3 regions of the Paenibacillus sp. JL3B1040 genome follow, and region 3 is predicted to be linked to each of the others. Evidence: riboswitches for the same ligand, from Rfam matches in the RefSeq annotation. Region 3 holds a riboswitch; each other region holds the start of a gene.
What was found. A riboswitch is a leader RNA that binds a small molecule or an ion and turns the genes downstream of it on or off. The one in region 3 is predicted to bind cyclic di-AMP.
Positions count from the first base shown of each region.

Region 1: linked by a shared signal. The riboswitch ahead of ACZF99_RS20815 (hypothetical protein) and the one ahead of ehuB (ectoine/hydroxyectoine ABC transporter substrate-binding protein EhuB) in region 3 are both predicted to bind cyclic di-AMP.
Region 2: linked by a shared signal. The riboswitch ahead of ACZF99_RS06520 (KamA family radical SAM protein) and the one ahead of ehuB (ectoine/hydroxyectoine ABC transporter substrate-binding protein EhuB) in region 3 are both predicted to bind cyclic di-AMP.

Region 1 is NZ_CM169317.1:4,561,611-4,569,593, forward strand. It holds gene ACZF99_RS20790 (histidine kinase) at 1-1,022, opposite strand, end outside; gene kdpC (K(+)-transporting ATPase subunit C) at 1,109-1,681, opposite strand; gene kdpB (potassium-transporting ATPase subunit KdpB) at 1,708-3,735, opposite strand; gene kdpA (potassium-transporting ATPase subunit KdpA) at 3,763-5,415, opposite strand; gene kdpF (K(+)-transporting ATPase subunit F) at 5,467-5,547, opposite strand; gene ACZF99_RS20815 (hypothetical protein) at 5,648-6,073, opposite strand; cyclic di-AMP (ydaO/yuaA leader) riboswitch at 6,245-6,427, opposite strand; gene ACZF99_RS20820 (hypothetical protein) at 6,709-7,140, shown strand; gene ACZF99_RS20825 (DUF4274 domain-containing protein) at 7,244-7,983, shown strand, end outside.
Region 2 is NZ_CM169317.1:1,480,596-1,488,578, reverse strand. It holds gene ACZF99_RS06525 (methyl-accepting chemotaxis protein) at 1-1,452, shown strand, start outside; gene ACZF99_RS06520 (KamA family radical SAM protein) at 1,545-2,696, opposite strand; cyclic di-AMP (ydaO/yuaA leader) riboswitch at 2,856-2,997, opposite strand; gene ACZF99_RS06515 (cobyric acid synthase) at 3,028-4,587, opposite strand; gene cobS (adenosylcobinamide-GDP ribazoletransferase) at 4,957-5,811, opposite strand; gene cobU (bifunctional adenosylcobinamide kinase/adenosylcobinamide-phosphate guanylyltransferase) at 5,808-6,395, opposite strand; gene cobT (nicotinate-nucleotide--dimethylbenzimidazole phosphoribosyltransferase) at 6,392-7,471, opposite strand; gene ACZF99_RS06495 (ABC transporter ATP-binding protein) at 7,558-7,983, opposite strand, start outside.
Region 3 is NZ_CM169317.1:2,704,316-2,712,298, forward strand. It holds gene ACZF99_RS12100 (acetate--CoA ligase) at 1-965, shown strand, start outside; gene ACZF99_RS12105 (hypothetical protein) at 1,036-1,305, shown strand; gene ACZF99_RS12110 (MarR family winged helix-turn-helix transcriptional regulator) at 1,393-1,842, opposite strand; gene ACZF99_RS12115 (manganese catalase family protein) at 1,986-2,870, shown strand; gene ACZF99_RS12120 (spore coat protein) at 2,924-3,514, shown strand; cyclic di-AMP (ydaO/yuaA leader) riboswitch at 3,583-3,723, shown strand; gene ehuB (ectoine/hydroxyectoine ABC transporter substrate-binding protein EhuB) at 3,943-4,851, shown strand; gene ehuC (ectoine/hydroxyectoine ABC transporter permease subunit EhuC) at 4,853-5,506, shown strand; gene ehuD (ectoine/hydroxyectoine ABC transporter permease subunit EhuD) at 5,510-6,172, shown strand; gene ehuA (ectoine/hydroxyectoine ABC transporter ATP-binding protein EhuA) at 6,191-6,979, shown strand; gene ectA (diaminobutyrate acetyltransferase) at 6,998-7,507, shown strand; gene ectB (diaminobutyrate--2-oxoglutarate transaminase) at 7,521-7,983, shown strand, end outside.

The DNA.
Region 1 (7,983 bases), 1.9 Mb from region 3:
GAATGGCCCAATACGATCCGGGTTACGCGGTTTTCCAGGGCAAAGCGGACCAGCAAATCCGGCAGTTTCCTTCTGTTGGACATGGGGAGTTCCGCAAATTCGGCCTCCACCTTCTCCACGAGTTGCGTCAACGAGCGTTTGAAGGCTAACGCTTCCGGGGACAACCTCCAGCGCGGATTCACGAACGTCACCACCAGCAAATCGCCGTTCAGCCGCCTCGCGATCTGCTGGCCCCGCCGCACGTAAATGGAACCGTTCCAGTGATACTGCGCAGATACCAGGATCCGCTCCGCCACGCCCGCCGCGCCAATCAGCCCCTGTTCCTCCCGGTGTTTCTCCAGCGTATCATTGACGCCTTCGGCCATCCACCGCAGCGCCAACTCGCGCAACACGCTCAAATTCCCCCGGTTGAAGACGGCCTTATCGGGAATATTGCGCAGGTTCCCGTCCGCCAGCCGCTGCAGCAGCGTTTCCGGCGAGACGTCGATTAGCCGCACTTCGTCGGCCAGCTCCAGCGTGTCCGCCGGAACGGTTTCCTTGACCTGGATCCCCACCAGTTTTTGAACCAAATCCGTCATCCCGTCCAATTCATAGATATTTACGGTCGTGATCACGCTGATGCCATGGCCAAGCAAATGATTAATGTCTTGGAGACGGTTTGGAAAAGGGGCTCCTTCCCGGTTGGTGTGCGCCAGTCCGTCCACCAGCACCACCTCGGGATTGCGCCGGACCAAGGCCTCCAGATTCAAGTCCTTTTTCTCCACGCCGTCTTTCTCCCAGCGGATGCTCGGAATTCGCTCCAATCCGGCCAGTTGCTCCGCCGTCTCCGGTCTTTGCAGCGTCGACACGGCACAAACGATCACGTCGATGCCCTCCGCATGCAGCATCTGGCCTTCCCGCAGCATATGGTAAGTTTTTCCCGATCCGTTGACCGCCCCGACGTACACCTTTAGGCGTCCCCGTTGCAATTCGCAGATCGATTTGAGGATTTCCTCCGGCGTCTTTCGTTTGAAGCTGCGCAAAACCTTTTCCTCCCCTATTGCTTTCGCATATAAAAGCACCTATACCCTGCCTGAAAAATTACTTTTCAAGCAGGGCGTCGGCCGCTTTATTGCGCTGCCTTCTTCTGAACTTCGATATTTAGCTCCAGCACGTTAACCCCCGGTTCCCCCAGAAAACCGAGCTCGCGTCCCCGGGTATGCTCCTGGATCATTCCCTCCAGCTCCTCCACGGAAATCCCCGTGGCTTGGCTAACCCGCGGAATTTGCGCCTGAGCCGCTTCCGGGCTGATCTGCGGATCGAGGCCGGAAGCGGAATTGGTGATCAGGTCGATGGGCAGCCCGCTCACCGGCACATCCGGATTCTCCCGCTTCCACGCCTCCACGGCGTACGCCGTCCGCTGCAGAATGTCGGCGTTGGACGGCGCATAATTCGGCGAACCCGAACCACCCGCGTCATAATCGATGCTCGAGACCCGTCCATGGAAGAACCCCGGGGCCGTGAAGCTCTGGCCAATCAGCTTCGAGCCGATCACTTCATTATTTTCGTTGTAAACGAGGCTTCCATTTGCCTGATCCGGCATGGCTGCTTGAGCAATCCCAAGCACGACCAGGTGGTACAGCAGCCCGCAAAGCACCATCAGCACGAGGCTGGCACGCAGCGTTATCCATATATTTCGCATCGCTCATTCCATCCTTCCGAAAGATATCAAATCCACATGTGGACCAGCAGATCGATGATTTTAATGCCGGCAAACGGCACGATCACCCCGCCCAGTCCGTACACCAGCAGGTTGCGGGCCAACAGCTTGGAGGAGCTCATCGGTTTATAAGCAACGCCCTTCATCGCGAGCGGAATCAAAAGCGGAATGATGATCGCGTTAAAGATCAGCGCCGAAATGATCGCCGAGTCGGGGGAACCCAGCCCCATGATGTTGATGGCTTTCATCTCGGGAATCGCCAGCATGAACATCGCCGGGATAATCGCGAAATATTTGGCAATATCGTTGGCGATGCTGAAGGTGGTCAATGCCCCGCGGGTCATCAAAAGCTGCTTGCCGATCGACACGACCTCGATGATTTTGGACGGATCGGAGTCGAGGTCGACCATGTTGGCGGCTTCCTTCGCGGCCACGGTGCCGCTATTCATCGCGATCCCTACGTCCGCCTGCGCCAACGCAGGGGCGTCGTTCGTGCCGTCGCCCGTCATCGCGACCAGCTTGCCCTCGGCTTGTTCTTTGCGGATGACCGCGATTTTGTCTTCGGGTTTGCTTTCCGCGATAAAATCGTCCACGCCGGCTTCGCGGGCGATCGTCGCCGCCGTCAGCGGATTATCCCCCGTGCACATGATCGTTTTGATGCCCATTTGCCGCATCTGATCAAACCGTTCGCGCATACCGGGCTTCACGGTATCCTTCAAATGGATCAAACCGTAAATACGGTTATCGACCGCCACCGCGAGTGGCGTGCCGCCGGCCGTCGCGATCGCGTCGCTGTTCGCATCCAAATCCACAGGAATTGGCCCACCTTGGGCGCCAACCCACTTCTTGACCGCATCCACCGCACCTTTGCGGACCTTTCGACCGTCGCGCATATCAATGCCGCTCATGCGCGTCTCCGCCTTAAACTCGATGAACTCCCCGCCGTCGGCAAGCTGCGCGTCATAGGCGAGACCTTGCTTTTTCATCAATTCCAATACCGAGCGCCCCTCCGGCGTATCGTCCTTGACCGAACTGATCGCCGCCCAGGCCGATACTTCGGCCAACCCGGCTCCGCCGACGGGCACGAATTCGCTGGCCATCCGGTTCCCGAACGTGATGGTCCCCGTTTTATCCAAAATGATCGTGTTGATGTCGCCGGAAGCCTCGACCGCTTTCCCTGACATCGCCAGAACGTTAAACTGCGTGACGCGGTCCATGCCCGCAATCCCGATCGCCGACAGCAAGCCGCCGATCGTGGTCGGAATCAAACAGACCAGCAGGGCGATCAAAATCGGCACTTCCAGTTGAACGTTCAGGTACTGCCCGAAGAACGGCAGCGTGACGACCACGATCAGGAAAATCAGGGTCAAACTGATCAGGACGGTGTTCAGCGCAATTTCGTTTGGCGTTTTTTGGCGTTTGGCTCCTTCCACGAGCGAAATCATCCGGTCCAGGAACGATTCCCCGGGATCGCTGGTGATCTTCACTTTGATCCGGTCGCTGATCACCTTCGTGCCGCCGGTCACGGAGCTGAAATCCCCGCCGGCTTCTTTGATGACCGGCGCCGATTCGCCGGTGATGGCGGATTCGTCGACAGAAGCCAGCCCCTCGATAACTTCCCCGTCGCCCGGAATCATTTCGCCCTGGGAGACTACGGCAATATCACCTTTGCGCAGTTCGGTGGAAGGAACCTGTTTCACTTGCTGGCCTACCAGCTTATTCGCCATAATCTCTTTTTTCGTTTTCTTGAGCGAGTCCGCCTGCGCTTTGCCGCGGCCCTCCGCCAGGGCCTCCGCGAAATTCGCGAACAAGACCGTAATCAGCAGAACCAGCGCAACCGTCAGGTTAAAGCCGCGGGACACGCCGCCTCCGAAAGCGTTCGGCACAAAGATCAGCAAGGTGGTGATCAGAAACCCGACTTCGACGACAAACATGATCGGGTTGCGAATCATGACCCTTGGATCGAGCTTAATAAATGATTGTTTCACGGCGCTCCGAACGATCTCTCCGGAAAGCATCGTTTTTTTCTTACTCATGCCCGTTCCTCTCCTTTATTCAACGCGCTAAGGCTTCAATGTGAGATACTCGGCGACCGGTCCCAGCACTAGCGCCGGGAAGAAGGTTAAGGCGCCTACGATCAGAATCGTGCCGACGAACACGCCCGCAAACAGTCCCGTATCCGTGCGGAACGTGCCGACCGTTTCCGGTACCGGCTTCTTCGCCGCAATCGATCCCGCCACCGCAAGCAGCGTCACGATCGAGAAATAGCGGCCGAGGAACATCACGATGCCGGTGGCGATATTCCAGAATGGCGTATTGTCGCCAAGCCCCTCGAACCCGGAGCCGTTGTTGGCCGCCGACGAAGTGAATTCGTACATCGCTTGGGTCAGGCCATGGAAACCGGGATTGGAGATCGTATCCGGATCGCTGGCCAGAGCCAAAGCGGTCGGAGCCAAAATCAGCAGCGGATGAATCAGCAGCGTCACGGCGAGCAGCTTGATCTCTCTGGCTTCCAGCTTCTTGCCGAGAAACTCCGGCGTCCTCCCTACCATCAGGCCCGACAGGAACACCGCGATCATCGCATACATCAAAACGTTCAGGAAACCGGCGCCCACACCGCCGAAAACCGTATTCAGCATCATGTTGGAAATCGCCACCAACCCGCCGAGCGGCGTCAGCGTATCATGCATCGTGTTGACGGCCCCGGTTTCGGATGCTGTTGTGACGGTGGCATATAACGCGGACTGGGCCATGCCGAAACGGACTTCCTTGCCCTCCATGCTGCCTTGGTCATGCTGGTTTCCCATGGCGTTCAACGCCGGGTTGCCGGCGCTTTCCGACGCCAGCGCGACGCCCAGCATCACGATAAACATCATCAGCATCGACACGAACAAAACGCGACCCTGTTTGGTGTTTCCAACCATTTTCCCATAGGTGAAAGGAAGGGATGTGGTGATGAGCATCATCAGCAAAATTTGCAGCAGGTTGCTGATTCCGCCCGGGTTTTCAAACGGATGGGCCGAGTTGACGCCGAAAAATCCGCCGCCGTTGTTCCCCAGCTCTTTGATCGACAGGAACGAAGCGACCGGTCCCCGGGCGATATGCTGCTCCGCCCCCTCCAGGGTATGGGCCACCGCGGACGGCTCGAGGGTTTGAGGAACTCCCGCAGCCACGAAAATCAAAGCCGATACCAAGGCGACAGGCAGAAAAATCCGCGTAATCGAACGGATCAAGTCGACGAAGAAATTGCCGAGCGGCTTGCCGGCCAGCCCGCGAATAAACGCGATGGCCGCAGCCAACGCCGAGGCCGGCGCCGTAAACATCAGGAATACGATCGCGATCATCTGCGAAAGATAGGACAGGCCGCTTTCCCCGCTATAATGCTGCAAATTCGTATTCGTCATAAAGCTGATCGCCGTATTGAAGGCCAGCGTCGGCTCCATGTTCGGCACTCCGCTTGGATTCAACGGCAGGAAATGCTGTACCCGGAAAATCATATAGACGATGAGAATCATCCCTGCATTACTGAGCACGATGGACAAGGCGTATTGTTTCCAGGTTTGATTTTCCTGGCGTATGCCGCTCATTTTGTAAATGACCTTTTCCAAAGGTCCAAACCACCGGTCCAAACCGTTATTGCTATAATCGAAAGCCTTCGCCAAATACAAACCCGCCGGTTTGGCGATGAGAACGACAAGCCCCAGCGTCACGATCATGGCGATCCAACTATAGATAGTCACGTCTTATCCCTCCGAACGACAACGTTTTTAAAATTTTTCCGGATGAAGCAGCGCATAACCCAGGTAAACGAACATCGCGGCAATCATGATACCAAGCACCCACATCATCGTTCTCCACTACCTTCCGAAATCGCTTTGGACGCCCACGAAACCAGACCAATCATCATCAAGGTTAAGAGGATCAAAATGCCCAACATATAAATATCCGTCATTGTCCGTATGCCCCTCCTTTTTTCTCTTTTTGCAAAATAAACGAGACGTCTTTCCCTTTCGTATAAATTACGAAGTCCGCTCCCAGCCCTTTGTAGACCGCGCCCGGGTTTATTCTTTGCGTGATGATGTAGATTGCCTTTGAAGTCCACGGGCGGCAGAATTGCAAATACCGGCAAGTCAATGTCAGCGATTCCTCGAAAATATACACGGGTCCGATGGAGATTTCCGGTACCATTTGATTTTTGCGCTTTGTTGTATCCACCAGAACGACATGCTCTATTCCCCGCTCCATAGCCTCTTTGCGGCTTTTGGAGTTGTTGACCATCAGCGCAAACGGGATGCCGCGGAATTTCATAGATTTGATAAAATCGGCGGCCAAGGCATTCGGGGCCGTCACAAGCGCATATTCGAGCTTGCACATCTCTGTTCTTTTCCTCCTAAACTCTCCTGAATTAGCCATCAAAAAAACTTCAGTTTGTGAAATTATTGTAAATTTCCTACTCTTTTGTTAATGTAAGCAATCCGCATTCTTTCATTAAAGAGCATAATAAAGCCACAGAGGATTTCCCTGTGGCCTATGATCACAAGCTCACCATCCTCTCTCCCAACGCTGACGAGGTTAGCTGTCGGATTCGGGCGGTGAGAGTCGCCCTACCCTTGCGGCAAGCGCTGCTGCCGCAAGGGATTCACCCCGGACCGTTCCGCCGACTCTCACATCGGCACCGGTCGTTTGGGTCCCCCGTTTTCCGGATCGGAAATTAAGCGATACAGAATGTTCTATTGGATTCATTTCATGAGACGAATATTACGCTTACGGCAAATCTTTGTAAAGCAAAGCCGAATGCAAAAAAGAGATGAAAAACAAATTGTTTCCGGCATGTTTAGCGTTTCAAAGGACAAAAGAATCCTTTCTCGACGATTTGCTCCCTCGCAGACCCTTACTTGAAGGTTTGCCTAAGGCTTGTCGTTCGAGCAATAATTAATCTCTTTGCCCTAGCTAAAGTACAAAATGCAATTGATTATTTCTGGGGATGGATTGAAAATAAAGAAGATTGAATGACGGTTCTGTCGCTTATGAGCGAAACAGAGCTAGAACAGCTCGGGCGGGAAATGCTGGAGGCGGAAAAGGATTCAACCCGTGTGTTGGATTACCAAGTCATCGGACCAAATTCCAAGAAAACACCCGCAAGGTTTCTCCTTTCCCCCAGCTACGCCTGCCTGTGGGGCGGCTATCCTCTGGTTATTTTAGTGCGCCTTTCCGATGTCGCGAAAATTCACGCGGAGGAGGAGGGCAAAACAGCGGTCACACATGGAGCAAAAAACACCACCTATCGCAGCTTTCATCTGCATACCATCCTCTTTTACTACAAGAACTCAGAGCAGGATGGGGACAACGGCATGGTTTTTTTTGACAAAGCGATTCGGGACAAGGTGTTTGAGATGCTTCAAACTCAGTGTTTTGGCGCAGCAAGGAACCCCGGATCTTAACCCTGCTTTCTGGCCGTTGTGATATCACAGCTTCTCCATGCCCGCCGAACAAAATGTATGATGCAGACATGGGTACAATCATCTTACACAAGGAGTTTTTCATATGAAGAAGGATCGAAACACCTCGCAGAATGGGGAGAACCCTGAAAACAGGACGGATTTTCAAGACTTGCTTACGCGTGCAAACGGCAATGATTTGCAGGCGCAGCATGAACTGGCTCTGTGTTATTATGCCGGTGACGGTACAAATCAGAATTATGAATATGCTGCCCATTGGTTTACCCGCGCTGCAAACATGGGACATATAATAGCGCAATACCATCTCGGAGTTTGTTATGAAAACGGCTTTGGTGTGGAGCAGGATTTACGGCATGCGGCAGAGCTTTACCGCGCAGGCGGCAAGAACGGCGATACGGAAGCTCGAGAGAACCTGTGTCGCATGGCGGAAAGCGGGTTTGTGTTCGCACAGCTCCAGATGGGGCGTGCATTGTATCATGGGCATACCGAGGAGGAGGACAAACAGCAGGAAAACGCCCAGGCTGCCCTATGGTTCCAGCGTGCGGCGGAGCAGGGAGATGCCGAAGCACAGTACCTGCTTGGGCGCCTGCATTATGAAACCGGCAAAGAGCCGGACAGCCTGCAAACGGCGGTGCAGTGGTTTGAAAAATCTGCCGAACAGAACCATTTGGAGGGGCTTCGGAATCTGGCCTTATGTTATGCCTTTGGGGACGGAGTGAAAAGCAGCAAAAGCAAATCACAGGAGCTTTACCGCCGTGCATTCCCCATTTGTTTGGAACTGGCCGAGCAGGGCGATTCGTCAGCAATTGCGTTGATGGCAAAATC
Region 2 (7,983 bases), 1.2 Mb from region 3:
GCGGTGGAGTCCTATTTGACGAAAAGCGCTAAGGACTTTAACTTGAACACCGCTTATCTGCTTCAGATTCAGGAAGACGACGCTACCGTTTTGGCGACCAACGAGAATTCCGGCATGAAACCTGGCGACAAGCTGGAGATTCAACCGGCAATGACTGAGGCGTCAAAAGGCGGGGTACATATCAGCGAGCTGTATTCCGACCGGTTCGGCTCGCACAAAACGGCTTATATCGCGATTCCCGGCAGCAAAGCCATGTTGGCCATTGGCCTTGACGCCACCTTCATCGATAAGAAGAAGGACGAAATTTTGTACATATGTATCGGAATCACCCTGCTCGTCATTGTTGCGGGCATGGCGGCGGCGTACTTCGTCAGTGCGCGGATCACGAAACCGATCCAAAAGCTGGTGGCGGTCACGCAAAAGATGGCCGGCGGCGATTTCCGCCAAACGATCGAAGTGAAGGGACACGACGAGGTAGCCCAACTGGCCGGCAGCTTCCGGACGATGACCCATCAGCTCAAGGACATGTTCGCCGCCGTGATGGAAACGTCCCAGGCGGTCGTAGGCGGCTCCGAAGGCTTGTCCCGATCGGTGACGACGTTTGAGGAACTGATCTCCCGTTCGGGCGCAGCCACTCGGGAAATCGAAGCCGGCAGCATGACAATCGCGTCAGCCGCAGCCGAGAACGCGCGGGCGATGGAAGAAATCTCACAGGGTGTGCAGCACATCGCCGCCTCGTCCGCCGAAGTGACCGAGCGGATCGGACAGGCCGCCGAGGAGGCCGGTACCGGGAATACGTTGGCGCAGACGGCCGTCATGCAAATGCAGCAGGTGGAGGAGGCGGCCCACCGGACACTCGAGCATATTCGCACGTTGAACGACCGCTCGGAATCGATTTCGAGCGTCGTAGGAACCATTACGGAAATTACGAAACAGATCAATATCTTAGCGCTGAACGCGGCGATCGAAGCCGCACGGGCCGGCGAGCACGGCAAAGGGTTCGCCGTCGTCGCCGAGGAAGTCCGCAAGCTGGCCGAGCAATCCCGCTTGGCGATGGAAGAGATTGGCGAGAATCTGCTCGGCATCCGGGAGGAATCGGAAAACTCCGTCAGCGCGATGCAGCGGGCTAGCGAGGAAATCGTCTCCGGAACTGAGCGGGTGAAACAAGCCGGCCAAGCGTTCGAACAATTGACGGAGCTCATTCAGAACGTCAACTTGACGATACAATCCGTCTCGGCTTCGACACAGGAGGTGTCCGCCGGTACCGAGGAAGTGACCGCTTCCGTCGAAGAGTCGGCCAACATTACCGCCAAATCCCTGGCCAATATGGAGCAAATCGCCAACTATTCGCAGCAGCAGCTCAGCGAAATGGAAAGCCACGCCCGTACGGTGCGTTCGCTGCACGAGCAAGCGCTGTCGCTGCAGGAATCGATGGCGAAATTCCGGATTTAGACCGCAGCAGGCCGCACCGAACTGAAAAAATAACGTACCCTGACTGCCTTCCCCCCCTTATGCGGGGGCCGGCGGTCAGGGTACGTTTGTTTTTAACCGGTAAAGGACATTTCGTTCGCGGAAACAGCTTCGTCCGGCTGCTTCTCCGGCTGCTTCCAATAGGCCTCGTTGCCCGGCAGATCATCGAACCAGGCCGCCTCGTCCGGGCAAGGCAAGATCATGAATTTACCGTATTCATTATCCCGTGACTGATGATATTTGAGATAAGCCTGACCGTCTTCGATCGCCAAGATTTCGATCTTCCCCGACGAATGGCTCATCGACAGGCGTACGCGCTTGCCAAGCCCCGATGTGCGGGCTTTCGCTTCCTCAACCAGCTGATACGCACGTTTGAGAGGAATGACGAAATCGGCATTTCCGGCAACCGGCCGGTTGATAAAGAAGTAGTAAGGGGTGACGCCGGCCCAGGATAACCGGTCCAGCAATTCGCCAAGCACGGCCGCATCGTCGTTGATGCCTTTGAGAATCGGCGTTTGATTGACCACGATCGCCCCGGCGTCGTGCAAGGCCTGAAAGCCTCGTTTCGCCTCGGGGGTTATTTCGCGCGGATGATTGATATGCGCCATGACATAAATGCGTTGATCTACGGTGGAGAATTCTCTGATCAGATCCAGCAGCTCCGGATCCTCGTAGATGCGCATCGGATTGAAGACAGGGATTTTGGAGCCGAGCCGGATGATTTTCACATGTTCGATCGCCCGCAGCTGTTCAAGAATGGAACGAAGCTTTTTCGTGGCCAGAATTAAGCTGTCGCCGCCGGTCAGCAAGACGTTGTTGATCTCCGGATGCTGAGCAATGTACTCGATGCCGGGGGTCACGTCCGACATGGCCTCCTTCACATCGTTGCGGAACAGCCGTTTGCGGAAGCAATAGCGGCAATAGGAACCGCAAACCTCGGATACGATCAGCAGCGCGGTCGTCCGGTATTTGTGCTGGCAGCCGGGAACCGCGTAGTTGACGGCCTCGTCGGAAGCATCCCAACGCCCGTATTCCTTCAGTTCCCCCGTATTCGGAATCACCAGCTTGCGGATCGGGTCCTCCGGATCGTTCCAATCGATCAACTTCAGGTAGTAATCATTTACCCGAAAGACGAATTTGTCCGTAATCGGTTTCAATTCCCGCCGCTCCTGTTCGGACAACTCGCTCACCTTGGCGATATCGGTGATATACTTCGGATTTGCCATAACCATCTCCTCCTTTAGAATGATCGATGCGCAAAGAAGAAGCAGGGAACCTTGCAGTGAAAGCGAGTACTCCGCCGAATGCTCGGCTCAAAGGTCTTGACGAACACAAAAAGACCCCGCTCTAACGACAGGGTCATTGGTTGATGACTGAAATTATAAACATGACCCATCCACTGCAAACGAGGTTAGCTGACGGGCTCGGGAAAGATGGTTCCCTACGTAAAACCAGCAACGATTCGCCCCAAAAATTGGTTCCCCCGCTTTTCGACCTTACTCATCGAAAATTAAGCGTACTATTATGCTACCTTACATTCGCCCGATTTGTCAAAGCTTAACTCTCGGGATCCGGGCTAATTCCGGCAATTTGGTAGATCAGGTCCATCCGAAAATGGCTGCGGACATGATCGGCCAGCCGATCAAAGGCTTCCTCCTTGCGCGACGAAGAGGTAAAGGTGGAGCCCAAGGGTTCCCGCCCTTTACCGGCTCGCAGCCCGTCCAGCCAGGCACGGCGCCAGGCATCGTTATGGAATAACCCGTGCAGGTACGTTCCGAACACTCTCCCGTCGGGGCGGGCTGCGCCTTCCGAATGCGGTGCGGCTGCCCCATCTTCCCCCGGATCGTCGGCTTGAAGCAGGAACAGGGGGCTGATGTCCCGAAGCCGCTGGGTTGAACCGGCATGGATCTCATAACCTTCGATGGCCATCCGGCTGACCGAGGTATGCAGCGGTACGGGCTGGCCATCTTGGATTTGGCCATGCACGCGGAGCGTCTTCTTGCCCGGAAGAAAAGTCGTCGACAAGGGCAACAGGCCTAAACCCAGCGCCGACCTTGGTTGGGCGGCTTCTACCGCTTGGGGATCGTGCAATTCTTCCCCCAACATTTGGTAACCGCCGCAGATGCCGACAAGCTGGATGTGCGTTTCCTCCTCGATCAGGCTGCGAATGGCTCCCTCCAGCCCTTGCCTCCGCAGGTATTCCAAATCCCCGATCGTATCCTTCGTCCCCGGCAAAATCACGGCATCCGGGCGCCCGAGCTCCGATCGCTTGCTCACGTAACGGAGCGACACGTCCGGTTCGGCGGCCAAAGGATCAAAATCGGTAAAATTGGATATGCGCGGGTAACGTATGACCGCAATGTCCAGCTCCTTCTCGATCCCCACCCCCGGGCCGGATGCGTAGGTATCCAGAATGACGGAATCCTCCGCTTCAATCTCCAAATCCGGCAGAAATGGAAGCACGCCCATAACGGGAATGCCGGTCCGCCGCTCCAGCCAATCCAGCCCGGGCTGCAGCAGGGACAGGTCGCCGCGGAACTTGTTGATGATGAACCCTTTGACCCGGGCCCGTTCCTGCGGCTCCAGCAGCTCCAGCGTGCCGACGAGAAAGGCGAACACGCCGCCGCGATCAATATCAGCCGCTAGAATAACCGGAGCGTCCGCCCATTCGGCCAGATTCATGTTGACGATATCGCGTTGCTTCAGGTTGATTTCCGCCGGGCTCCCGGCCCCCTCCATGACGACGATACCGTGCTTCGCACGGAGTCTCCCGAGCGCTTCCATCACCAGCGGCTTGGCTTGGGGCAGAAATTCCTCCCGATAACTGGACGCGCTGAGATGTTGGTATGGACGCCCATGAACGACGATCTGCGAATGCATGTCCCCGGTCGGCTTAATCAGTACCGGATTCATGTCGGTGGTGGCGGCGATGCCGCAAGCTTCCGCCTGGACGCCTTGCGCACGGCCGATTTCCCGTCCGTCCTCCGTCACATAGGAGTTCAGGGCCATATTCTGCGATTTGAACGGAGCCGGACGAAGCCCGTCCTGCGCAAAAATGCGGCATAACGCCGTCACGATGACGCTCTTGCCCACGTCCGATGCCGTGCCTTGGATCATCAATACGGCACCCGGCGGAGCGGAGGCAGGGCCGTCGGCATCAACCTTAAACTTGTCATCACGTCTGTTCACCTAGGTTCCGCTCCTTTCCGAATCCTGAATCCTGAATCCTGGGTCGTTAATATATGGTTTCAGCCGGCTTTGCACGATTATCCCTTTCGGTAAGGTCGGAAGGCAGCCTATTCCATCTTCCATCGATCTTGAAGCGATCATCCCTTCCTCCCTCGGCTAAGCGCGCTCAACCTCAAGCTCGCCCGTTTTCTTAGCGCCCTGAGCAAACGGGATAATGGTGCAAAGCGTCGGAACACCGAATGTACCTGACGTCAAAATCGATTGCGGTCCCGTCCGCTTAACTCGGATTCCGGTTAATTACCGTAAAATCAGCACGGCGAGCAGCAGCAAAACGGCTTCCAATCCTTCGCCCAGCGCTCCGTACGTATCCCCGGTCAAGCCGCCCAGCTTGGCACTGATCCGGCGCGCCGCCCAAGTCCCCGCCGCCCAGGCCAGCACCGGCGATAAACCGAGATACAGCAACGAACGCAGCAGGGCGGGTTCATCAACTCTCCCTAGCGACAGAAGCAGCGTGCACAGCAGCACCCCGACGGATAAAGTGACCGCCATGATCGTGCCGCTCCAAGCATCACGTTCGCCGAAGCCGTGAAACTGCGCGGCCAACCCTTCGCCTTGCCGGGCTTTCGGCCATCGATGCATCGCCCGGGTCATGAACCAGCGACTCCACAGGGGAGCAAGCAGCAAAGCAAGCCCCAACGACAGCATGTCCTCTTGGAAGAGGGATGCCAATAGCGATGTCTTAAGCAGGAGCAAAAGAACGCAGGCTAACACGCCCATGGCGCCAACCCGGCTGTCTTTCATAATCTCCAGCATCTTCTCGCGGGGCCGGTAGCTCAGCAGCCCGTCAGCCGTATCCATCCAGCCGTCCAGATGCAGCCCTCCGGTTAGCCAGACCCAGAGGATTAACGCAAGCACGGCTGCCGGAAGCGGAGGGAGCAGCCAGCCGGCAAGCCAGCCTCCCGCCAAGACGGCGGCGCCGATCGCCGCCCCGACTAGCGGATAGTAGGCGATGCTGCGCCGCAGCAGGTCCGGCGTAAACTCCAGTTCGGTCCGCACCGGGAAGCGGGACAGGAACTGGAAGGCTGCCAGCATCGGCTGCAGAGCTCCGGGCTTGCCTGCCCGGGAAGAAGGATCGCGTTTCGATTCGGTCATAAGCGATACTCCCGGCTCTTCAGCTCGATGGGAATTCCGGCGGTGACCAGAAAGACCTGGTCCGATAACTCCGCCATCGTGCGGTTCATAAGGCCGGCCCAATCCCGGTATTGCCGGCCCAGCGGATATTCGGGCACGATGCCGCTGCCCACCTCGTTGGTCACCAGCGCCAGCGTGCCGGGAAAGACTTCGATCGCGGCAACCAACCGCTCGATCTCCCGCTCCAGGATGGCATCGGCTTCCCCCGGCCGTTCTCCCGCGCCCAGCAGCACGTTCGACAGCCACAAGGTCAAGCAGTCGATCAGCACGGTCGGACAAGCGTCGTCCTCCGCTCCTCCCTTCCCAACCGGCCGTTCGCCGAGCTCTTGCAGCAGTTCGGCCAATCCGAGCGGCACCTCGAGCGTCGTCCAAGCGAACCCGCTTTGCTCCCGCTGGAGTCGGTGCAGATGAATGCGGGCCCGCATCTCGTCGTCAAACGCTTGCGCCGTTGCGACATAATGCGCAGCCGTCGCCTGTTTCATCACCCAGCGTTCGGCAAACGTGCTTTTGCCGCTGCGGGCGCCGCCGGTCACCAGGATCTTCATCGCGCCGTCTCCCCGCCATGCCCGCCATCCGCGACGCCGGCGCTTTCGAATGTCGCCATCTCGGCCATGATGCGGCAGGCCGCATCGACAAGATGCAGCGCCAGTACGCCGCCCGTGCCTTCGCCCAGCCGCATGTCCAGCTCCAGCATCGGGTTCAGGCCGAGCTCCTGCAGGAGGGCGCGGTGTCCCTGCTCGTGGGAGACGTGCGAAGCAATCAGGTAATCGGCCGCCACCGGCTTCAGGCGAACCGCCAGCAAAGCGGCGACGGTCGAAATGAAGCCGTCGATCACTACCGGGCAGCGCCGGGCGGCGGCCCCCAGGATGACGCCGGTTAATCCGGCGATTTCAAGCCCGCCCACTTTGGCCAGCACATCCAGCGGATCCCCCGCATCCGGGCGATTTACTTCCAGCGCTCGTTCCACCACGGCGACCTTATGCCGCAGCCGTTCATCGCCGACTCCGGTTCCGCGTCCAACGCTCCGCTGCGGCGCAACCCCCGTCAGGCCGCTCATGATCGCAGCGCTGGCCGTGGTGTTGCCGATGCCCATCTCTCCGGTGACGAACAGCCGAACGCCTTGGGAGACCGCGTTATCGACCACCTCGGCACCGACAAGGATGGCCGCTTCGGCTTCGTCCCGGCTCATCGCCGGCCCTTTGGCCATATTCCCCGTTCCGTAACGCAGCTTCCGCTGTACAAGGCCCGGGTGGGCGAGCTCCGCATTCACGCCGATGTCCACGCAAACGACGTCGGCCGACGCATGATGCGCCAACACGTTTACCGCCGCACCGCCGGCCAGAAAGTTAAGCACCATCTGCGGCGTCACTTCGGCCGGAAAGGCGCTTACTCCTTCCTCGCACACGCCGTGATCCGCCGCCATCACGATGACCGAACGTCGCGGGAACGCCGGCTGGACCCCACCCGTGATGCCCGCCAGCTTGACGGCCAACTCCTCCAGCTTGCCGAGACTTCCCGGCGGCTTCGTCAACCGGTCCAAATGAACCCGGGCCGCCTCCATGACCGCTTCGTCCAACGGGGTGATCGCTTGGATCAACTGCCCTGTCGAATCGTATCCCATAACCGTATTCCCCTTTCTTCATTACGCGATTACGCATGCTCATGCACCAATCGTCCGCGCTTCCGCCGCCAAAGCAGGCTCCAGTCTTACTGCAACCGTTCCCGCCGCAGCAGCAACTGCGGAAGGTCCGAATCCGGATGACTCACTTGATGGGCCCGAACCCCAAACACCGCGGCGACCATCTCCGGCGACAGCATTTCCTCCGGCGCTCCCTGCGCCACAATGCGCCCGCCGCTCATCACAAGCAGATGGCTGCAAAACAACGCGGCCAGATTCAAATCATGCATCACCGAAACGACGGTAAGCCCCGCCTCCCGCTGCCAATCCGCGACCATCTCCATAAACTGCATCTGATAGCGCAAATCCAGATAGGTCGTCGGTTCATCGAGCAGTACCAGCTCCGGCTGCTGGGCCATCACTTTCCCGAGCGCCACCCGCTGCCGCTGCCCCCCGCTCAGTACGCTCAGCGGACGACGCTCCAGTTCTTTCAGATCAAGTCGCTCCATAATTCC
Region 3 (7,983 bases):
GGCTGGACATTCGGGAGAACGATCTCGTATGGGCTACGGCGGCGCCGGGCTGGCAAAAGTGGATATGGAGCCCGTTTCTGTCGGTTCTGGGCAACGGGGGGACCGGCTTCGTGTACCATGGCTCTTTTCAGGCCCGGCGGTATTTGGAGCTGATCAAGCAATACGGCATCCAGGTGCTGTGCTGTACGCCAACGGAATATCGAATTATGTCGAAGATCGACGGTCTGAATCGATATGATTTATCGGGACTGCGCAGTGCCGTTTCGGCGGGCGAACCGTTAAACCAAGAAGTGATCCGCAAGTTCAAGAGCGTGTTTGACATTACGATCCGGGATGGATACGGGCAAACGGAAAGTACCCTCTTGATTGGAAATCTTAAGGATACGCCGTTGCGGCTTGGTTCGATGGGCAAGGCGATCTCGCCCGGCGTGGCGGAAATTGTCGACGAAGAAGGTACACCGTTGCCTGCCGGCGTTGTGGGGAACATTGCCGTCCATATCGACATGCCTGCCTTATTTCAATCGTATTATTTGGATCCCGAACGGAAGGAGCAAAATGTCCGCAGTTCTTATTTTATGACCGGGGATCGGGCTCGAAAAGACGAGGAAGGGTATTTCTGGTACGAGGGACGCGGGGACGACATCATTATCAGCTCCGGCTATACGATCGGACCGTTCGAGGTTGAAGAGGCGCTGATGAAGCACGACGCCGTCAAGGAATGCGCGGCGGTAGCCAGTCCGGACGAGCTGCGCGGCCATATCGTCAAAGCGTTCGTGGTGTTGAAAGAAGGCATTCGTGGCAGCGATGAGCTGGTTAAAGAGCTACAAGCCCATGTCAAAGCGTGGACCGCGCCTTACAAGTATCCGCGTCAAATCGAATTTATCGACGACTTGCCGAAAACCAACACCGGCAAAATCCGCCGGTTGGAGCTGCGGGAACGGGAAGAGCGGGCATATCGCCAATAGCTAAAGCCTCGTGTATGATTTCATGTTTTTCATCGCATCCTAAGCCCATTATCGCTAGAGGAGGCTGAACATGGAAAACCCGTTTTCCAGCATGCAATCGCAAAATCCGATCTCACTCGCGCAGCAGTCGGTCAAAAAAGCGCATCGCGCGGTAACCCAGGCTCAATCGCACCCCAGCGAGGAAACGGTGGAGGGCGCCCGCAACGCCATCGAAAAAGCGGAAAACGCCATCGTCCAGGCCGACGGCCGGATGAATACCGAGCCGATGGAACGGGCCAAGGAGGATTTGGCCGAAGATCAGGCGGCTTTGGCGGAAGCGGAGAATCAATTGAATTCTTGAATATGAACGCATGGCGAAAGCCGGCAGCGACTTACGAATCGGTTCGTGAATCGCTTGCCGGCTTCTTTGCCTCCGAGCCTAGAAGGATTAAACGGAGACCGGATTGCAGCATTTGCTGGATTTGGCCATCGCCTCGTTAAACAGCTTGACGGATCGGAGAACGGTATCTTTTTCAAACTCGCTCATATAGGAAAAGACCTCATCCAAGTATTCATTCATCTGCACGTCGATCGTCGTAGCGATGTATTTGCCTTCGGTAGTCAGCGATAACGTTTGAACTCGGCGGTCGTCGGGATCGGCCGTTTTCTCCACCAAGTTCAGCTTGATCAGCGCCTGGATCTGCCGGCTGAACGTCGTAATATCGGTACCCAGGGCGTCGGCAATTTGCTGCATGGACGGTTTGTCCCGCCGGTCGATTTCATAAAGGATATGACTTTGAACCAGAGAAATATCGCAACTGCCTACGCTGCAGCAATTCCGGTTTAACAATCCAAAACGGCGGGTCATGATTTGGAATAACTCGCGCGGATTTTCCATAGTGAACTCACCTCTTGCTTCATTTATAGCCCAATTGCTTGCAAGATGCAAGTTTTTTGCGATTTCCATCAATTGGTGGAGGATAAGGGGGACCGAGTCCGTTCAATACTAACTTGGACACGAAGCAAAAAAGGAGGGATGAGATGTTTTTTCATATAAAGGAGTTGCAATACAATGCCAAACCCGATAAACCCGATGCTGTATATGCCAAAAAGCTGCAGGAGGTATTAGGCGGCCAGTTCGGCGAGATTACGGTGATGATGCAGTACCTGTTCCAAGGATGGAATTGCCGTGGGGAACAAAAGTACCGCGATATGCTGCTGGATATCGGAACCGAAGAAATCGCACATGTCGAAATGTTGTCCATCATGATCGCTCAGTTGCTGGATAACGCACCCGTTCAGGATCAAGAGGAAGCAGCTAATAAGCCTATCTTGAATGCGGCGATGGGCGGAATGAACGTGGAGGATGCAATCGTGAAGACCGTGATGGCCGGGATGAATCCACAGCATGTCATCGTCTCCGGATTGGGTGCGACCCCGACGGATAGCGTAGGATACCCTTGGAACTCCCGTTACACCATAGCCAGCGGCAATTTGCTTGCCGATTTTCGGGCCAATCTGAATGCGGAGTCCCAAGGCCGTTTGCAGGTTTGCCGTTTGTACGAAATGACGGCGGATCGTGGCGTTCGTGACATGTTATCTTTTCTGATTGCCCGGGATACGATGCATCAAAATCAATGGATGGCCGCGATTGAAGAACTAGAGAAAAACCAGAAGCCGATTGTCCCTAGTACGTTCCCGCAGGGGTTGGAGAAACATCAAGTTTCTTACTCCTTCATGAACTTTTCTTCCGGGGAAGAAAGCAAGCAAGGACGCTGGGCACAAGGGACCAGCATGGATGGACAAGGCGAATTCGAGTATATTACCCATCCGGAAGCCATGGGGCAAAAGCCAGTATTGTTGCCGCCTCCATTATATGTACACGGAACACCTCCGACGTCCCATAATCCCGTTGACGTAAGGTAAATAACGATCCTAAAAGTAAGCGGGTTAACTCCATTCGAGATTAGAAAGGAACGATGGACAACATGAAAAATTGGGGAGCTCATGAATTTCTGGAAACGAACGAATTGCTTCGGAAATTGACTGCGGATATTGAGCTTCATGCGCTATTCGCCGGAATGACGAATGATCAGGCTTTTAGAACAATGCTGCAACGCCATATCCAAATGATGGATGGGGCTTATCACCAAGCGATCCGTTTAATGCAGTACAAAGGGGTGGACGTGTCTCCAAGCACCACCGCGGCTCGCCGGTTCAACCTTCAACAGACGCCCCATGTTGGTTTCCAGCACCCGCATTCGATTCCGGCTCCGTCCTTGAACGTCCAGCAGTTAAGCGATATGACCATGGCGACGCTAATTTTAAATTCTCACAAAACAGGCTCGGCGGTCGGTATGTTATGGGCGGCCGAATGCGTGGACCCGGATGTACGTGCACTCCACGTCATGTGCGCCAACAACTGCCAACAAATGGCATATGAAGCATTTCAGTTTATGAACGAACGCGGGTATTACGAGGTTCCGGCAATGCCGCAATCCGACGTATCGCGAATGGCGTCGCTTTATCAATACGGATCTCCGACAAGTTACGCAAACAACCCTGTTTGATCATTATTTTGAAAGTTAAAATGTGAAATTGCAGATAATGGGTTGACATTGTCTGGAATAGCCTTTACGATAAACACACGCTTAGTTTCCAGTTCATGGCTGGAAAGCGGGGGAACCAGTTTTTTGGGGCGAATCATTCTTTAACGATTGTAGGGTACCATCTTACCCGAGTCCGTCAGCTAACCTCGTCAGCAGTGGATGGGTCTAGTTTCACGCAACTTTACGCAAACTTCCAATGGCCCTTATATAAGGGCCGTTTTCTATTTTTTTGTGCGGACCCCTGCTGGCGGAGCTATGCTTTCCCCTAGGCGAGGGGTCTCTTTTTTGGACTCCGGATTGAAAAATGAAAGGGGGAGTCAGGCATTCGGAATAGAGTTTGAATTTAAACCTACTAAACCGATGAAAAAAATGAGAATGAAAGGCTGTGAATGGGGTTGAGAAAAGTATCATGGTTGTTAATTTCATTGCTTGTAACGGTCTCGCTAACCGCTTGTAATCCGGGACCAACCGCTAATTCGGGCAACGGGGGCACAAACACCGATTCCGAAGCTGAAGGGACGCTGGCCGAGGCAATTCGAACCGGGTCCATTACGGTTGGATTCGCGAATGAGAAACCCTATGCCTACAAAGACGCTAACGGAGAACTAACCGGCGAAGCGGTGGAAATCGCCCGGGTGATCCTCAAAAGGCTGGGCGTTAACGAGATGAAAGGCGAGTTGACCGAATTTGGCTCCTTAATCGCCGGGTTGCAGGCCAATCGATTCGATCTGATTACCGCGGGAATGTTCGTGAACCCGGAAAGGTGCGAGGCCGTATTGTTCGCCAACCCGGAGTATAGTATCGGCGAAGCGATTGCCGTAAAACAAGGGAATCCTCTTCGTCTTGGTAGCTATGAAGACATCGCGAATAATGAGAAGGCTCGCGTTGCCGTTATGACAGGCGCGGTGGAAATCGGATATCTGCAAAAATCCGGTGTCCCGGATGATCGGATTATTCAAGTTCCGGACCAGGCGTCTGCGATCAGCGCCCTCCAATCCGGACGCGTGGAGGCGATCACAATGACGGGGCCTTCGCTGCAAGCGATGCTTGAATCCGCCGGGGACAAGGACATCGAGAGGGTCAACGATTTTTCGCAACCGGTTATTGATGGACAAAGTGTACGCGGGTACGGCGCTACGGCGTTTCGTTTGGCAGACAAAGAATTTCAGGAAGCCTATAATGCGGAATTGACCAAGATGAAGGAATCGGGCGAACTGCTGGATATCCTGCAGCAATTCGGATTCACGGAGCAGGAATTACCCGGGGACATGACGGCTGCCGAGCTTTGCGGGGCATGATATGCCAGAGTCCTGGATCGACTTTATTCCCACCTTGCTGGAAGGAGCGAAAACCACCGTTACTGTCGCCTTGTTTGCGGCATTATTGGCGGTCATCGCCGCCTTCGTCTCGGGCTTGATGTGCTTATCCCGCCTTCGCCCGATTCGTTGGCTCTCCTCAATTTATGTGGAGGTTTTCCGAGGGACGTCCTTACTCGTTCAGTTGTTCTGGCTGTATTTTGCACTGCCATTCGCCGGTCTGGAGCTTCCCAAATTGCTCGCGGCCATATTAGCGGTGGGATTGAACTTTGGAGCTTACGGCTCTGAGGTTGTACGTAGCGCCATATTGGCCGTGCCGAAAGGCCAATGGGAAGCGTCGATTGTTTTAAACATGAAACCATGGCAAAGGATGACTCACATTATTTTGCCGCAGGCTGCATTAAGAATGCTTCCTCCCTTTGGCAATTTGCTTGTTGAATTAATCAAATCCACGTCACTGGTTTACTTCATCACTATGGCGGATCTCACTTACCAGGCAATGGTTCTCCGCAACAACTATATTTCCTGGACATCGGAGATTTTGTTCCTGCTGCTGCTTATGTATCTGGCGATCGCTTCTATCGTCTCCTTCGGCATCCGGATTTGGGAGCGCAAATGGTCCGAAGGGAGGATGTGACGGATGTGGGATTGGCAGTACGCCTTTGAAATCCTTCCGGAGCTTCTCGTTGCTCTCAGAATGACCATAGTAGCTACGCTTTTGGGATTCTTGACTGCATTGATCGGTGGATTGCTGCTGGCTCTCGCCATGCGTTCGAGATTTGTCGGGCTACGTATGGCGGCAAAGGGATTCAATGGATTTATCCGGAACACGCCGTTGTTGGTTCAGGTGTTCTTTATTTATTACAGCTTGCCGATGATGGCCGGCATTTCATTACCGGCTTTCTATGCCGGAATTCTAGGATTAGGGTTGCACTATAGTACTTATTTATCCGAGGTTTATCGCTCAGGAATTGATGCCGTTCCCAGAGGTCAATGGGAGGCGGCCGTAGCGCTGAATTATTCCAAGGTAGATACCTGGCGTTCGGTGATACTTCCGCAAGCTATTCCGCCAATCATTCCAGTTCTTGGGAATTACCTGATTGTGATGTTTAAGGAAACCCCGATCTTGTCCGCTATCACCTTGGTTGAATTGCTATTGACCGCGAAAAATATCGTTTCGGAATCCTTCCGGGTATTTGAACCTTATACACTGGTTGGCGTCTTGTTTCTGGCTATCAGCTATCCGTCCTCGCTATTCATTCGCCGATTGGAAAAAAGAATGAATCTCCAAAGGGGCAAATAACGAAGGGAGGTGGAAAAAATGTCTTTGCCGATGGTGAAGTACACGGGGGTTACGAAGACTTATGGCGAACGTCAGGTGCTTACCGGCATTGATTTGGACATCGCGGCAGGCGAAAAGGTAGCGGTCATCGGACCAAGCGGTTCAGGCAAAACGACGATGGGTCGTATGCTTGTGACTTTGGAGGAGCCTACGACCGGTACGATCGAAATTGACGGCGTCCATTTGTGGCATATGTCCAGGAAAGGTCGGCTCGTACGGGCTAATGAGAAGCATTTGCATGAGATGCGTGGAAATGTAGGCATGGTATTTCAACACTTTAATCTTTTTCCGCATCGGACAGTACTACAGAACGTGACTGAAGCTCCAAGGAGAGTGCTGAAGCTGTCAAAGGAAGAAGCTGAAGAGCGGGCAATCGGCATGCTCCGCAAGGTGGGATTGGATGAAAAATTGGCAGATTATCCGGCTCAATTGTCCGGCGGACAAAAACAGCGCGTGGCGATTGCCCGGGCGCTCGTGATGCGTCCCAAAGTGATGGTGTTTGATGAGGTGACTTCGGCGCTTGACCCAGAGTTGGTTGGTGAGGTGCTGGAGGTCATTCGGGAAATCGCCGATGAAGGGGAAATGGCAATGATGCTCATTACTCACGAGATGGACTTCGCTAGGGAGATCGCGGATCGTGTGCTCTTTTGCGCGGATGGGAACATCATAGAAGAAGGGCCGCCGGAGGCTATTTTTGAACATCCACAAACGGAACGGCTTCAATCGTTCTTAAAGCGATTCCGCTCTGCCGTGTATTCCATGGCGTGAAAAGGTAGGTGAGTCTACATGAACAATACGCTACGCAGTCTGATTATTCGCAAACCGGATCCAAACGATGCGAAAGGCGTTTATGAATTGATTCGCAGCTGTCAAACGCTTGATCTGAATTCTGCTTATGCTTACTTGGTATTATGCGATTATTTTAGAGATACTTGTGTGATTGCGGAGGATGGAGCGAATCTTGCCGGTTTTCTCTCGGCTTTTCGATCGCCGCTCCGCCCGGATTTGTTGTTCGTGTGGCAGGTAGCGGTAGCGGACACTCATCGAAGGCAGGGTATCGGTAAACGGATGCTATCCTACGTACTTTCGGAGAATACGGTTCCCCCGATTATTTATTTGGAAGCCACGATCTCCCAAAGCAATTTGGCGTCGTCCCGTTTGTTTACAGGGTTGGCCAGGGAACATTCCGCTCCGGTCGAGATCACATCCGGCTACAAGGCATGGATGTTCCCCGAGGGGATTCATCATGAGGATGAACCTCTTTACCGAATCGGCCCTATAATTCATCAACTTTAAATGGAGGTATGAGATGCAGACCCAAACTCTTGAAACACCGAGTATGAACGTGTTCGAACAGCTAGAATCGGAGGTCCGAAGCTATTGCCGAAACTTCAGAACGGTTTTTCACAAGGCGCAAAATGCCAAGCTTTGGGATACGAAGGATAGAGAATATATCGATTTTTTTGCAGGTGCCGGTGCTTTGAATTATGGACATAACAATCGAAAGATCCGCGATAAGCTGATCACTTACTTGCTTGAAGACGGCGTGACCCATAGTTTGGATATGGCAACCCACGCTAAAGAACAATTTTTGAGCAAATTTGATGAAGTTATATTGAAGCCACGCGGGTGGCAATACAAAGTGATGTTTCCGGGACCGACAGGGACCAATGCTGTGGAGAGTGCCTTAAAAATCGCTCGCAAAGTGACGGGGCGCTCGACGGTCATCAGCTTTACCAATGCCTTCCATGGGATGACGCTGGGTTCGCTGG